Regions from separate parts of the Cytobacillus spartinae genome, predicted to be linked through region 2. Evidence: riboswitches for the same ligand, from Rfam matches in the RefSeq annotation. Region 2 holds a riboswitch; the other holds the start of a gene.
The links. A riboswitch is a leader RNA that binds a small molecule or an ion and turns the genes downstream of it on or off. The one in region 2 is predicted to bind cyclic di-GMP.
Positions count from the first base shown of each region.

Region 1: another riboswitch for cyclic di-GMP. It lies ahead of ACFYKX_RS25875 (hypothetical protein); the one in region 2 lies ahead of ACFYKX_RS13615 (HD-GYP domain-containing protein).

Region 1 covers NZ_JBIACK010000022.1:34,298-40,265, forward strand. The annotation lists gene ACFYKX_RS25865 (hypothetical protein) at 1-399, shown strand, start outside; gene ACFYKX_RS25870 (TrlF family AAA-like ATPase) at 712-3,510, shown strand; cyclic di-GMP riboswitch class I at 3,631-3,713, shown strand; gene ACFYKX_RS25875 (hypothetical protein) at 3,788-5,968, shown strand, end outside.
Region 2 covers NZ_JBIACK010000006.1:76,885-82,852, forward strand. The annotation lists gene ACFYKX_RS13605 (PDZ domain-containing protein) at 1-1,092, opposite strand, end outside; gene ACFYKX_RS13610 (S41 family peptidase) at 1,633-3,087, opposite strand; gene ACFYKX_RS13615 (HD-GYP domain-containing protein) at 3,256-4,254, opposite strand; cyclic di-GMP riboswitch class I at 4,334-4,415, opposite strand; gene ACFYKX_RS13620 (GNAT family N-acetyltransferase) at 4,516-5,025, opposite strand; one part of gene ACFYKX_RS13625 (IS3 family transposase) at 5,475-5,847, shown strand; one part of gene ACFYKX_RS13625 (IS3 family transposase) at 5,847-5,968, shown strand, end outside.

The DNA.
Region 1 (5,968 bases), on a different contig from region 2:
ACTGACGAACAAGAGTTTACTTTAAAAGTAATTGCCTACAGTATTAAGACTTTCTTAAACAGAGAAGGAGCTTTAAAGGAATTTCTCTCTGTACCTTTAGAAAAACTAAAGCTACTATTAGCTGCCTTTGTTAATGAAAAGTTCAACATGATTCTAACAGAGCAAGCGTGGCAGTGGATTGATGAGACAGATGATTCTCTATTGGTGAGAATTTTACTAGTAAAGTTAATTATTGATGATGCAAATGATTTGAAACATTTGAAATCTCATTCGGATGTTCGGAAAGCGATGTTTGAAAATAAGTTGCTTACCAAAATAATTGCCGTTTATATGGATAATGAAACGAAAATGAAGGAAATTGAAAAAGATGTTAGCCAATTTGACAAAAAAATGAAGTGAACAATTACATGGAAATATTAAAAAAATGCTATAGGTTACATGAGATTATCAAAGGGTAGTTCATGTTTCCTAGTAGCATTTTTTTGTTCTTTAAATTGAAGACATATTGGCAATAAAATTGAACCAAAGGTACGGTGAGGCTTTAAAATCGCATCTTGAAATACCGATACAAACTACAATAATTCAATGGTAAGTATTGGATAAATGTGTTGAGTGGTGTAGAATTTTAGTGAATATTACAAAAGTACTAACTTTCTGAATAACTATATAAATGGTTTCCTTTCTAGAAAAAATTTAAGGGGATGTTATAAGGTGAAGAAATTCTTAAATAGTGCGGGTTCAATATGGCGTAAGTGGGATTTACATGTTCATTCTCCAGCCTCAATCTTACATAATGAGTTTGGATCGTGGGAGGAATATTTTGAAAAGCTAGAGTCCTTAGAAGATATAAGTGTCTTAGGTATAACAGACTATTACTCTATTGAGGGTTATTTAAGAGTAATGGAGTATAAAAATGCTGGAGGATTAAACAATATAGATTTAATTCTTCCCAATGTAGAATTGAGAATTGATACTGTTACTGCACGGGATAGGCCAATTAATACCCACGTTATTTTTTCACCAAATATTATAGAACATATAAATGATAAGTTTTTTAGAGAACTTAAATATGAATATGGTGGGAACACGTTTAGTTGTACAAATGATGATTTAATAGAATTAGGAAAAATGACTAAAACTAGGGATATTAGCGATCAGGAAGCACTAAAAGAAGGTATGAACCAATTTAAAATTTCTATTGATAGATTAAAAAATGTTTTTAGTCAAAATAAAAAGATCTTTGAGAATAACGTATTCACAATTGTTGCTAATAAATCTACTGATGGAGCTTCTGGTGTTAGAGAAAATTCTATGCAAATAGAACAGCGAAAAATTTATCAGTTCGCTGATGCTGTCTTTTCAAGTAGACCTGTAGATAGGGATTTTTTTCTTGGTAAAGCGTCAAATCATTCGAAAGAAAAAATAATAGAAAACTATGGCTCGCTGAAACCATGTATTCATGGTTCAGATGCACATAAAATAGAAAGAATATGTAAACCAGAATTGAATAGATATACATGGATCAAGTCGGATCCCACGTTTAATGGGTTATTACAGATTATTCACGAACCAGAAAAAAGAGTTACCATACAGGAAAATAACCCTGATTTAAAATCGGATTACAATATTATTAATTCAATTAAATTTCTTGATAGCAACGAGTTTACTTCTACAGAGATCAAGTTGAATTCTGGATTGAACACAATAATTGGAGGTAAATCTTCTGGTAAATCGCTACTTCTATACAAAATAGCACAAGCAATTTCTACAGATGAATTAGAAACTCGGATGATGGATGATAATTGGAAGAATCCATATTCATCCAGTTTTATAGAAGGTTTAAAATTTCAAGTTAACTGGAGAAATGGAGATTCTTCTAATAATTTTTCTGAAAGTAAAGGTAAAGTTACATATATTCCACAAATGTATATAAATTCTTTATCAGAGGAAACAGCTAATAAAGATCTACAGAAAAAGATTGTAGAAATTTTAATGCAAAATGAAGCTCATTCGAGGTTCTTCACAGAAAAACGAGAGCAAATAAAAAATTTCTCTAAAGAAATCAAATTTGATATTGGACGATTATTTGAGAAAATTCAGGATTTAATTACAAATGAAGAAAAAATCAAAAGTGAAGGAAATAAAGAGGCACTCCAAAAAGAATATGACAAACTTCAAAAACTGATAGATGAGAGAATTAAATCTTCCAACATATCACCAAAGGGTGAATTGGAAATGAAACAATTCGAAAACGAAAAGAAAGAAATTCAGAATTTAATCAGAGAAAATATTCAAAATAACGAAAAAGGCATAACTGCTTCAAGAGAATTAAATTCTTTGGTTTCATATTTTAATAGTAGTATAAAGGACTTATCTATAGGGTTACCTCATGAATATTTAGAGCTTACGGATAAGTTAAGTATTCAAGTAAATAAGGCTTTTGTGAATACGCTAAATGAATTTGATATTAAGAGTAAAGCATATTTAGAGTGGAAAAAACTTCAGGATGAAAAGATTGTGTCAATTGAAGAAAAGCTAAAGCCATATCAAGACAAATTAAAAGGTTTATCAGATATATCTCAGTATCAACAAAGTTTAAGTGAACAAGAAAAATTAATAAAGCAATTAGAGATATATGAGGGAACAAACAAGGAACTGAAGATTACTATTAACCAGATAAAAGAAGGGATATATTATACTTTTGAAAAATATTTAGAAATTCTATTAGAAATAAAGAACTATTTTGATGACAAAAATGAGTTCTCAAATTTGATTCTTAAAACTGATATTATCTTTGAAAATACGAAATTTGAGGAAAGCTTCTTATCGTTATTTAATAGGAGGGGAAAGATAAGTAACTTATTTCCAAATACAGAAGGTTTATTACTTTTTGATGAGAATGACCAATTTATATTTGAAATCGAGAATTATCTTGATAAATTGAAACATATTTGTGATTCGATTATAGAAACTGATGAGTCGAAATTAAAACTTCGAAAATCATTTACAAAACAAGATGCCGTAGAGCATTTGTTTAATACAGGACAGACAAAAATTGTTTTTGATTTCCTAAAGGACGGAGATAGTTTAAATCAAATGTCGCCGGGCAAACGAGGTTTAGTGCTTTTAGAGTTATTCTTAGAAATGAGTGATGAGAAGCACCCTATCTTGATTGATCAGCCAGAGGATAATCTAGATAACAGAACAATTAGCAAGGATCTTGTTGATATATTGAAGAGAAAAAAAGATACAAGACAAATCATAATTGTAACTCATAATGCAAATTTAGTAGTATTAACAGATTCGGAAAATGTAATCGTAGCAAATCAAGATGGCCAGCTTATAGAAAATGCCAATCATAGATTTGAATATTTGACTGGTGGAATAGAATGTGATTTTAAGGAACATGATATTAGAATCGACGGTAAAGGTATAAAAACACATGTTTGTGAAATACTTGAAGGTGGGAAAGAAGCCTTTGAAATACGGGAAAAGAAATATGGTTTTTAGTAGAAAATATATAATTCTCAATGCAGTAAAGGAAGCAATATTAGATGTTTATTTTTTACAGCCACTATCCAATTCATAATATTTATAGTAACATTTTAGTAGGAATTAATTACTATAAAATTTCAATAATGGCAAACTACTTGAAAAAGTAGGACGCAAAACTAAAGGGGCTAATTCTGTGGAAATGCCAGCCAGTTGCAATTAATAAATTGAAACGCCCTTTTCTATGGGCGTTATTTTTTTACTATAACGAAAATACAAGAATAGAGGGAATTACATGGTCGTCTCAGTTGTAAGTAATCAATTTTATCAAGGAGAAGTTTCGATATATGAATCTGGAGATGTGTTTAATTTTTCTAACAAATCTATTGTAGGGACAAAAAGTTTTTATATTACGAACCAAGGAAGAGTCTTTGCTCACGATACAGGGGGGATTTTTGGTGAGGAACAATGTAAAGTCTATATAGGAAATATAGAGATTTCATTTAATGAGAATAATATTACATTATCAAATAGGGAAGTCGGAGCATTTTCATTTAATGTAACCTTATCTGATCAGGAATTTATTAATGTTTACGAAAAACTTCCTCAAAATAAACTAGTGAGTAAGAGTAATAGTAAAATATATAGTATTTGTAAATATAGAATTGGAAATGGAAAATTTGGAGATTATTTTACCTTTACAGATAATATTAAAATAGAGAAAAACAAACTTAAATTTTCTAAAGATTATTATATTGATGAAATTCCTTTTTATCGTATTAAGAGCATTGAGGATAAGGGCAAGTATATTACAATCTGTGGGGTCTTTTCTTTAAGAAATTCAACTATATATGAATTAAAGCTATATACTTTTGATGAAAAGTTTAAAAAAGAGGTTATAAATAATGTGAAGAATTATAATCAGAATATATTTAATCTAGTTGGAGACGTTTCTGAAATCTTTATGACTAGTTTAACGGCGACTATTTCTGATAGATTTGTTACTGATAAAAGTATTGCAATTTGTTTTGACTCTAACACTATTTACCTAGTAGATGAACTTGAAAAGGAATGTTTAGTTACACTTAAAAGTTCTAAGGCAAAATCTTATTATAGTAAAATTGACAATAAAATAGTGTTTGAATATGAAAATACTATTTATCAGTTGAGTATCTATGACGGTAGTAGTCTTAAAGAATATTTAGAGAAAAACTATATAAAAAACAGTAATAAATTGTTATGTAGAATGGGTAAATTAAGTGGTGTTTTAGATGGTGAATCCTTTAAAGGTGAAGAAGTAAGCATCATTTCAGAAGATTCAAAGGTCAAGTTTTATTTGAAAAGTAATTTTAAACTTCTAAATACGTTAGATATTAAAAAAATGGAAGTTCAAATAGATAGCAATAATGTCTTTATGATATCTAGAAATCAAATAGCTTTATTGAAAGTATTTGTAAAAAGTCATATAAAAGAGTTTTTTGCACAACAGAACAGTAGTTCATATATATTTGGGTACACTTCCAAGGATGAACCATTCTTTATCAAACAAGATGAAGACAAAATTTTGTTATCACAAAGCCCTTCTACAATTCATTATAAATATTTTAATGAAGAAATTACTGACATATCTATAATAAATTATGGAGAAAAGGACTCAATCTTTTCGGAAATTCAAATTACAACAATAGATGATAAGAAAAATTTAGTTATTAATGTCCCAAACACAATAATAAAAGATTTAATCTATAAAACTTACTATTATTCGAAAAACAAGTCATTGGAAATGATACCAGCAGAACAGATGTATTTGAGTTATAGCCGCCAAGTTAATGATTATATACTCTTTCATTACTTTGGGCAGATTTTTGCAATGTATCATGGTTTTAAAGAAATACAGAAAAGTGAAAAGAATATTGATTTAAAGAATGGGAAAATCATAAATTATTTATATTATTCTATACAAGCACTAAAAAAACATTTTGATACTGTATCAATATACCTTCCCTCTACGTTGGCAAATGAGGATGCAAATATTCTAAGAGATCAGTCAGTACATATACCTTATAAGAGTTTACAGCGTAATTTAATGAGCTTAACTAGCCAAATTAATCGTTCATTAAATGAGATTGAAAATTCAATTGCATCAGTTTCTTTTGTTCTAATTCCAAGGGAAGATTATACAAAAATAATTGACAAGAGAACAAAAGATGGGTATAAATTAGCAACTGGTATGGGAGTATTAGGATTTATGGCTACAGCTTTAAGTGGTGGTCTTGCTGCACCTTTCTTTCTTAGTGGAATTTTAACAGGTATTAATACAAGGTATTCTGATTCTTATGCAAAAGAGCAAGAGAAGATTAGAGAAAACAATGAAAAAAATAGAATAAGCTTTAGTGTTGATAAGATGACCGATTCTCTTGAACATCTTATTCAAACACTATTACCATATTATATTAATGAGACAAACAACTCTGTT
Region 2 (5,968 bases):
TCCGTTTACATCGACAACTTCTAGTTTGCAGTGAGCACGATTTCGTTGAAGCGCTTCATAGAAAGCTTTTTCATCATGGACAGGTGTTCCGTTTACTTTAGTAATAAGTTCCCCTACTTGTAATAACATCCTACTTGCAGGAGACTGTGGAATAATCCCTAAAACCATTAATCCATGATTTCGTTTGGAAAAATAGAAAGGAAGGTTTTCCTCACTTACACGTTGACGATACGTTAATAGCTCACGTCCGATAATCCCCAACGCGACTACAACTATTGAAATCATTGGTATCCAATAACTTCCGATTGTAAGTAAAACTAATGCCGAACCGAGTACAATGACTCTTTTTCCAAGAAGTTGAATCGCTTCCTTTGGCAAAGCGCCTTGTACTTGTTGATGAAATCCAATCGCAAAAGGGACTAATAACAGTGAATATGTATTTCCACCTGCTGTGAAAACCGGCCACCACTCCAACTGAGATTGTAACGCTTCACCAGGAATTAAAATAAACGCTGGTAGCATCCAGAGGCGTTTTACTTCATGAACCCCTACTCGTAATCCCCGTTTACTTTTAACTAACTTAGGAGATGTCCCTTTTTTACCGTTCCTTAAAATTAGGACTCCTTCTCCGATTAAAAGAATGGCCATTAAAGCAGCAACTGAAGGGTATAGGTTTTGATCTAAACTAGCTATCATTTCTGGGAAAAGAGGGATTTGCCAATTTTGACCACTAACGAAAATTAGTGCAAAAAACGTGAATCCGACCGTGTACACTGGCGATAACACTCTGACTTTTGTCGTTAAGGCCCCTACTATGGTAAGGAAGCCGGTAAGGAATATAGCTGCAAGCGGAACGACCATGCCTGCTCCGATTGTAATTACTGAGATGATTAATCCTAATAGGATACCAAGTGGGAGAAGCTGCCTTAATTCAAAGTAAGCATTCTCTGCTCTTACATGGAAGTCCTTCCGCTCTCGTTTTACACGCGCAACACCCATCAATGCCGCCGCAAAAAACAGGCAGTAGAATACTGGATGAATCAATATTTTTAATGTTCCGATTAAAAACTGCATGAGCCAATCTTGCACCATCTGAAGTCACCCTCTATCTCAGAATCTATTACTAGATTTCAACGAAATATCTATTACCCTTTATTTTACCAAATATAGTAGGTGACAAGCATTATAAATATTTTTGTAATATTTTGGAGACTATTTTTTATAGGTAAATAGGAACAAATGTTCTTATTTTTATAGAAGACATGGTAGAGAGTGTGATAAACTGAAATTGCAACTGAATATTGTGAGGGTGGTTGGTTGTTGTCTTCTTTCCAATGAGGGAAGGAGGTGATAATGATGGAAACATTTCTTGAATTTCTACGAGAAATTTTGAGAGGAATAGTACGGGAATTAGGTGCTTATTTTTTTCGGAAGAATATACTAGAAAACGAGAAAACCACCCCGCGCCGTAGGAAGCAAAGGGGTGGTTTAAGTAAAAAATAAAGCTTATTATACAACCACCACCCTTACGGTGAGGTTGCTGGAGAAGTGTTCGCGCACTTCTCTTCATATCATATGTTCATTATACATGAAATAAACGCTTAAATAAAGACATGTGAGAGTTGTAGAGAACTATCTCGACAAATATCGTATAGCCGTCTGTAGTTGAAGATCATTTTGTTCTTTTCTCATTTCTTGAATAACAGCTTGTTCTAACGCAGCAGCAGTTTTAGAATCAATCATCCCAGTAACTTTCAAACCATTTTGCTGTTGAAATGCTCTTACTGCCACTTCTGTTGACTCACTAAAATATCCATCCTCGCGGCCAGGGGCTAAACCTAGACCATCAAGCATTTGTTGGGCATTCATTACCTGCTCATTATTCATATCCTTCTTCAATGGCTCTTCAATCTGTAAAGGATGAGTATGATAAATAGCAGGCTGAGTTACTTCCATATTTGGCTCGATTCCCTCTCTATGAATCCAGTTGCCATCAGGTGTTAGCCATTTAAAAAGCGTGAGCTTAATGTTACTTCCATCCCCCATAGGAACTGCTTGTTGAACCGTACCTTTTCCAAACGTTCTTTCCCCAATCAGTTTGAATCCTTCCGCTTCTTTTAACGCACCAGCCAAGATCTCAGATGCCGATGCACTTCCTTGGTCAATGAGAACCGCAACAGGATACTCTTTGTCTTTTTCAAGATTGGAGAAATAACGCATCTTCTCGCCATTTCGTTTTTGAATTTGTACATACGGTTTTTCTTTGGATACAAACTCCTTTAAAATTTCTTCAACACTGGATAAAAGCCCGCCCGGATTTCCACGAACATCAATTATTAACCCATCCATTCCCTTTTTCTCTAAGCGTTTGAGTTCGGTTTTAAACTCTTTAGCTGTTTCTTCAGAGAAGGAAGTAATCTCTAAATATCCGATATTTTTGCCGCTTTGCTTTTTAAGATCACTGTACACGGTAATTTGAGGAATTTCATCTCTTTTTACTTCAATGGTCAGAGGATCGGACAAGCCTTTACGAGCAATTTCTAGCTTTACCTTCGTTCCCTTTTCTCCACGAATTTTAAGTGTCGCTTCATATAAATCAAGCCCTTCAACGCTTTCGCCATCTACGGATAAAATTTCATCATTCGGCTTAAGCCCTGCCTTTTCTGCAGGAGAATCCTTGAACGGCGCAACAATAATAATTTTTCCATCCACCGTACTTACCTCTGCTCCGATGCCCTCAAAAGAAGATTCCAATGTTTCATTAAATTGCTTGGCCGTTTCCTTATCCATATAAACAGAATACGGATCTTCAAGAGTAGAGAGCATCCCTTGAATGGCACCTTCAACAAGCTTCTCTTGCTCCACCTGTTCCACATAGCTGCTTAAAATAAGTTCATATGCTTTGCCAACCTTATCTAAATCTTCTAGATTAATATTCTCTGAAGAACCCACATTCTGATCCTCTGTATGTTCTTCTAGCTGAGAACGAGTTTCCTCGTCCATATTCCACTTCATATACGTATATGTCCCACCTGCTCCTGTTAACAGAGAGCCTGTCATTAAAAGAGCGATCCATTTCCGATTCATGATTTTCCCCCTCGTTCGTTCGGCCAATGCTTTTGTTTCTATCCTACCATTCTCTAATTTTTGCGTATGTAGCAACCGATTTATTTAAAAAGACATCTCCAAAGGTGGGATGTCTTTGTTAGTCTACTATATGATTGCATGGGACGAGTTATGAGGAAAATTAAGTTTCTACACAGTTTCAATTGATTGGTCTACTTCCTGAATCATTAGTGTCGGTTGATCAGCAAGTGAGATTTCTTCCATGGTTGATAGTATGCGGACAGTTGGTCTATGTAGGTTTTGGTCAATTTTATAAACAATGCCTACTTGTCCGTTATTGAGCTTAACTTTTGTACCCGGTGGATAAGTGGGAACCCCATTACAAAACGCCTGTACAACAGCATGACTATACGTATTTTCAGACTTCGTCATAATCATTTCCATTGCCAAATGAGGAGGGTATTTTTCCTTTGAAATTAGATTTTCATAAAGATTAGCAATTCCACCGATCTGGCCAACTTCAAGGAATTCTTCGCCTCTAATTCTTCTCGGATATCCACTTCCGTCTAATGACTCATGATGTTGAAAGGCAACATGTGTCGTGAGAACCTTTAATTCTCTCGTTTTTCGTAAAAGCTCAAACCCTTCTGTTGGATGATTTTCCTCATTTCCAATCACCTTACCGATATCATGTAAAAGGGCCCCAATCGCTAAATCTCTTAGTTGAATCATATTATAGTTCAATTTTGTTCCGACTTGAACCGATAAAAGAGCAACATTTACAGCATGTGCATATGGAATCAATTCAGGGGTTAGTGCCGTCGATGGAATAAGGACAATAATCGGACGATTTCGTACCTCCATCAGAAGTTTGCCCACAAACTCTTGAATACGCTTGACCGTAATCTGAGAGATGCTTTTGTTTCTTTTTACCTCGGTGTACACTTCTTCTACAAGTTTAATAGCGTCCATCCAAGTTGGCATGTCTAACATCTCATCAAGCGTAATCCCTGCTGATTCAGCATCTTCAACAATTAAGCTCCGAATATTCAATTCTTTTATCTTTTGTAAGTATGTAGGATGAATGGACCGACCTGCTGCTAATAAGATTCTTCGTCTCGAATCATATACAGGCTTTGCCAGCTGCATCGTATCATAATCATATGAGTCGATATGAATCATTCTCATTGTTATACCTTCTTTCTTTTACAGTGAAAATATAAAATCCTCCCGAAAAAGGAGGAGGAAAGTTTAAGAATCCATCTGTTTCGGTAACCCGGCGATCATAGAAAAACCTTAGACCCGTGGCTTTGCGTCCCTACCTTTCGATAGGTTTGCCTTTGTCCTATATATAAATTTAAAACATTTAGTAACTCGAATAGTTTAATTTTACACGAAATTATGCTTTAAAGTAATAAAAACTTTGTCAAAATTTGTAGGAATTGATTCCTATTCTTTATAGAGTATAAAATCAATGGATGTCACTTTTTGATTCGTTACGGTCATTCCGAGTTTTTCTAATATTTTTATAGATGCAAAGTTATCTTTTTGTACGTCTGTTGCAGTTATACCTTTAACACCTGGCTGTTTGAAAGCCCAGCTAATTAACCCTTTAGCCATCTCCGTTGCATACCCTTTTCCGCTGAATGTATGGTGGATTCCATAACCTATCTCAACTAGTCCATTTTCATTTGGTAAGGATTTAAAGCCTATTGTACCTACTACTGTATTTGATTCGAGTTCAACGATGAATCCATACCACGGGATAAGTTTGGGGTTAGCTGTTATCTTTTGTAGCCTGATGGGAAAAACGCGGTCTCTATAAATGCTGTTTACAAAGTCTTCTGGTATTTTAACCTGACTAGTATGTTCAAATTCCGCAGGACCGCTCAAAGCTGCTTCAATGGACTCAGCTGTCATCGGCAAAAATCCAAGTCGATTTGTTTTAATCGTAAACATGCTATCATCTCCTCTGAAGTCTCATTATAGGGGAGAAAAAAATAATTCATAGACTTATATCTTAAAAAATTGTAAGATGAGGCTTGAAGTATGCCCAAACCCGTACTTTTTTAGTGTGGGTTTTTATTTTGTTTGAAATTAAGTTGCTAGATTTATGAAATAAGTTCGTAATAAACATCAAACTTTTAATTATTCGTTGAAAATTGTTCTTTATCAATCGAAATTTAATTTTTTCTTCGAATATCATGATTTTTCTTCTAATTTTAGGATTTATCGATTATTCGACAAAATAGGGACCACTCCGCCACAAAAAACGACTTAAGCTGAATTAATGAACTATACCCCGAATAACGGACACCATTAAAAAAGGTGCCCCTTATTCGGGGTTTTTTATATCTAATTAGAAAATCCCGTTTATAATGAATTCATACGTAAAACGGGGGATTATCATGGCCAAGAATATATATACAGAATTTCAAATTAAAGAACTAGAGAAGAATCCAAATATAATCAATGCATCTGATAAATCTATTTCTTACAAAGCTGAATTTAAGATAAAAGCAGTACAAGAATATAAATTAGGGAAAGGTCCTTCCCAAATCTTTATTGAAAATGGGTTCAACCTTGAGATAATAGGCAAAGATCAACCTAAACGTTGTCTTTCAAGATGGAGGGAAACTTTTGAAAGGTTTGGAGAAGAAGGCTTCCTCACGGAACGCCGAGGGAAAGGAAGTACGGGGAGACCTTCTTCAAGAACCCTTTCTGTGGAGGATAAATTAAAGAAAGCAGAAGCGAGAATAAAATTCCTTGAAGCTGAAGTGGACTTCCTAAAAAAGCTCGAAGAACTAGAAAGGCAGGCGTTGAAGAAGAAACAATTCTAACACCAGCTGAAAAGTTCTATCTGATTGAGAAGACTGTAAGGGAACATCAATTGAAGGACACT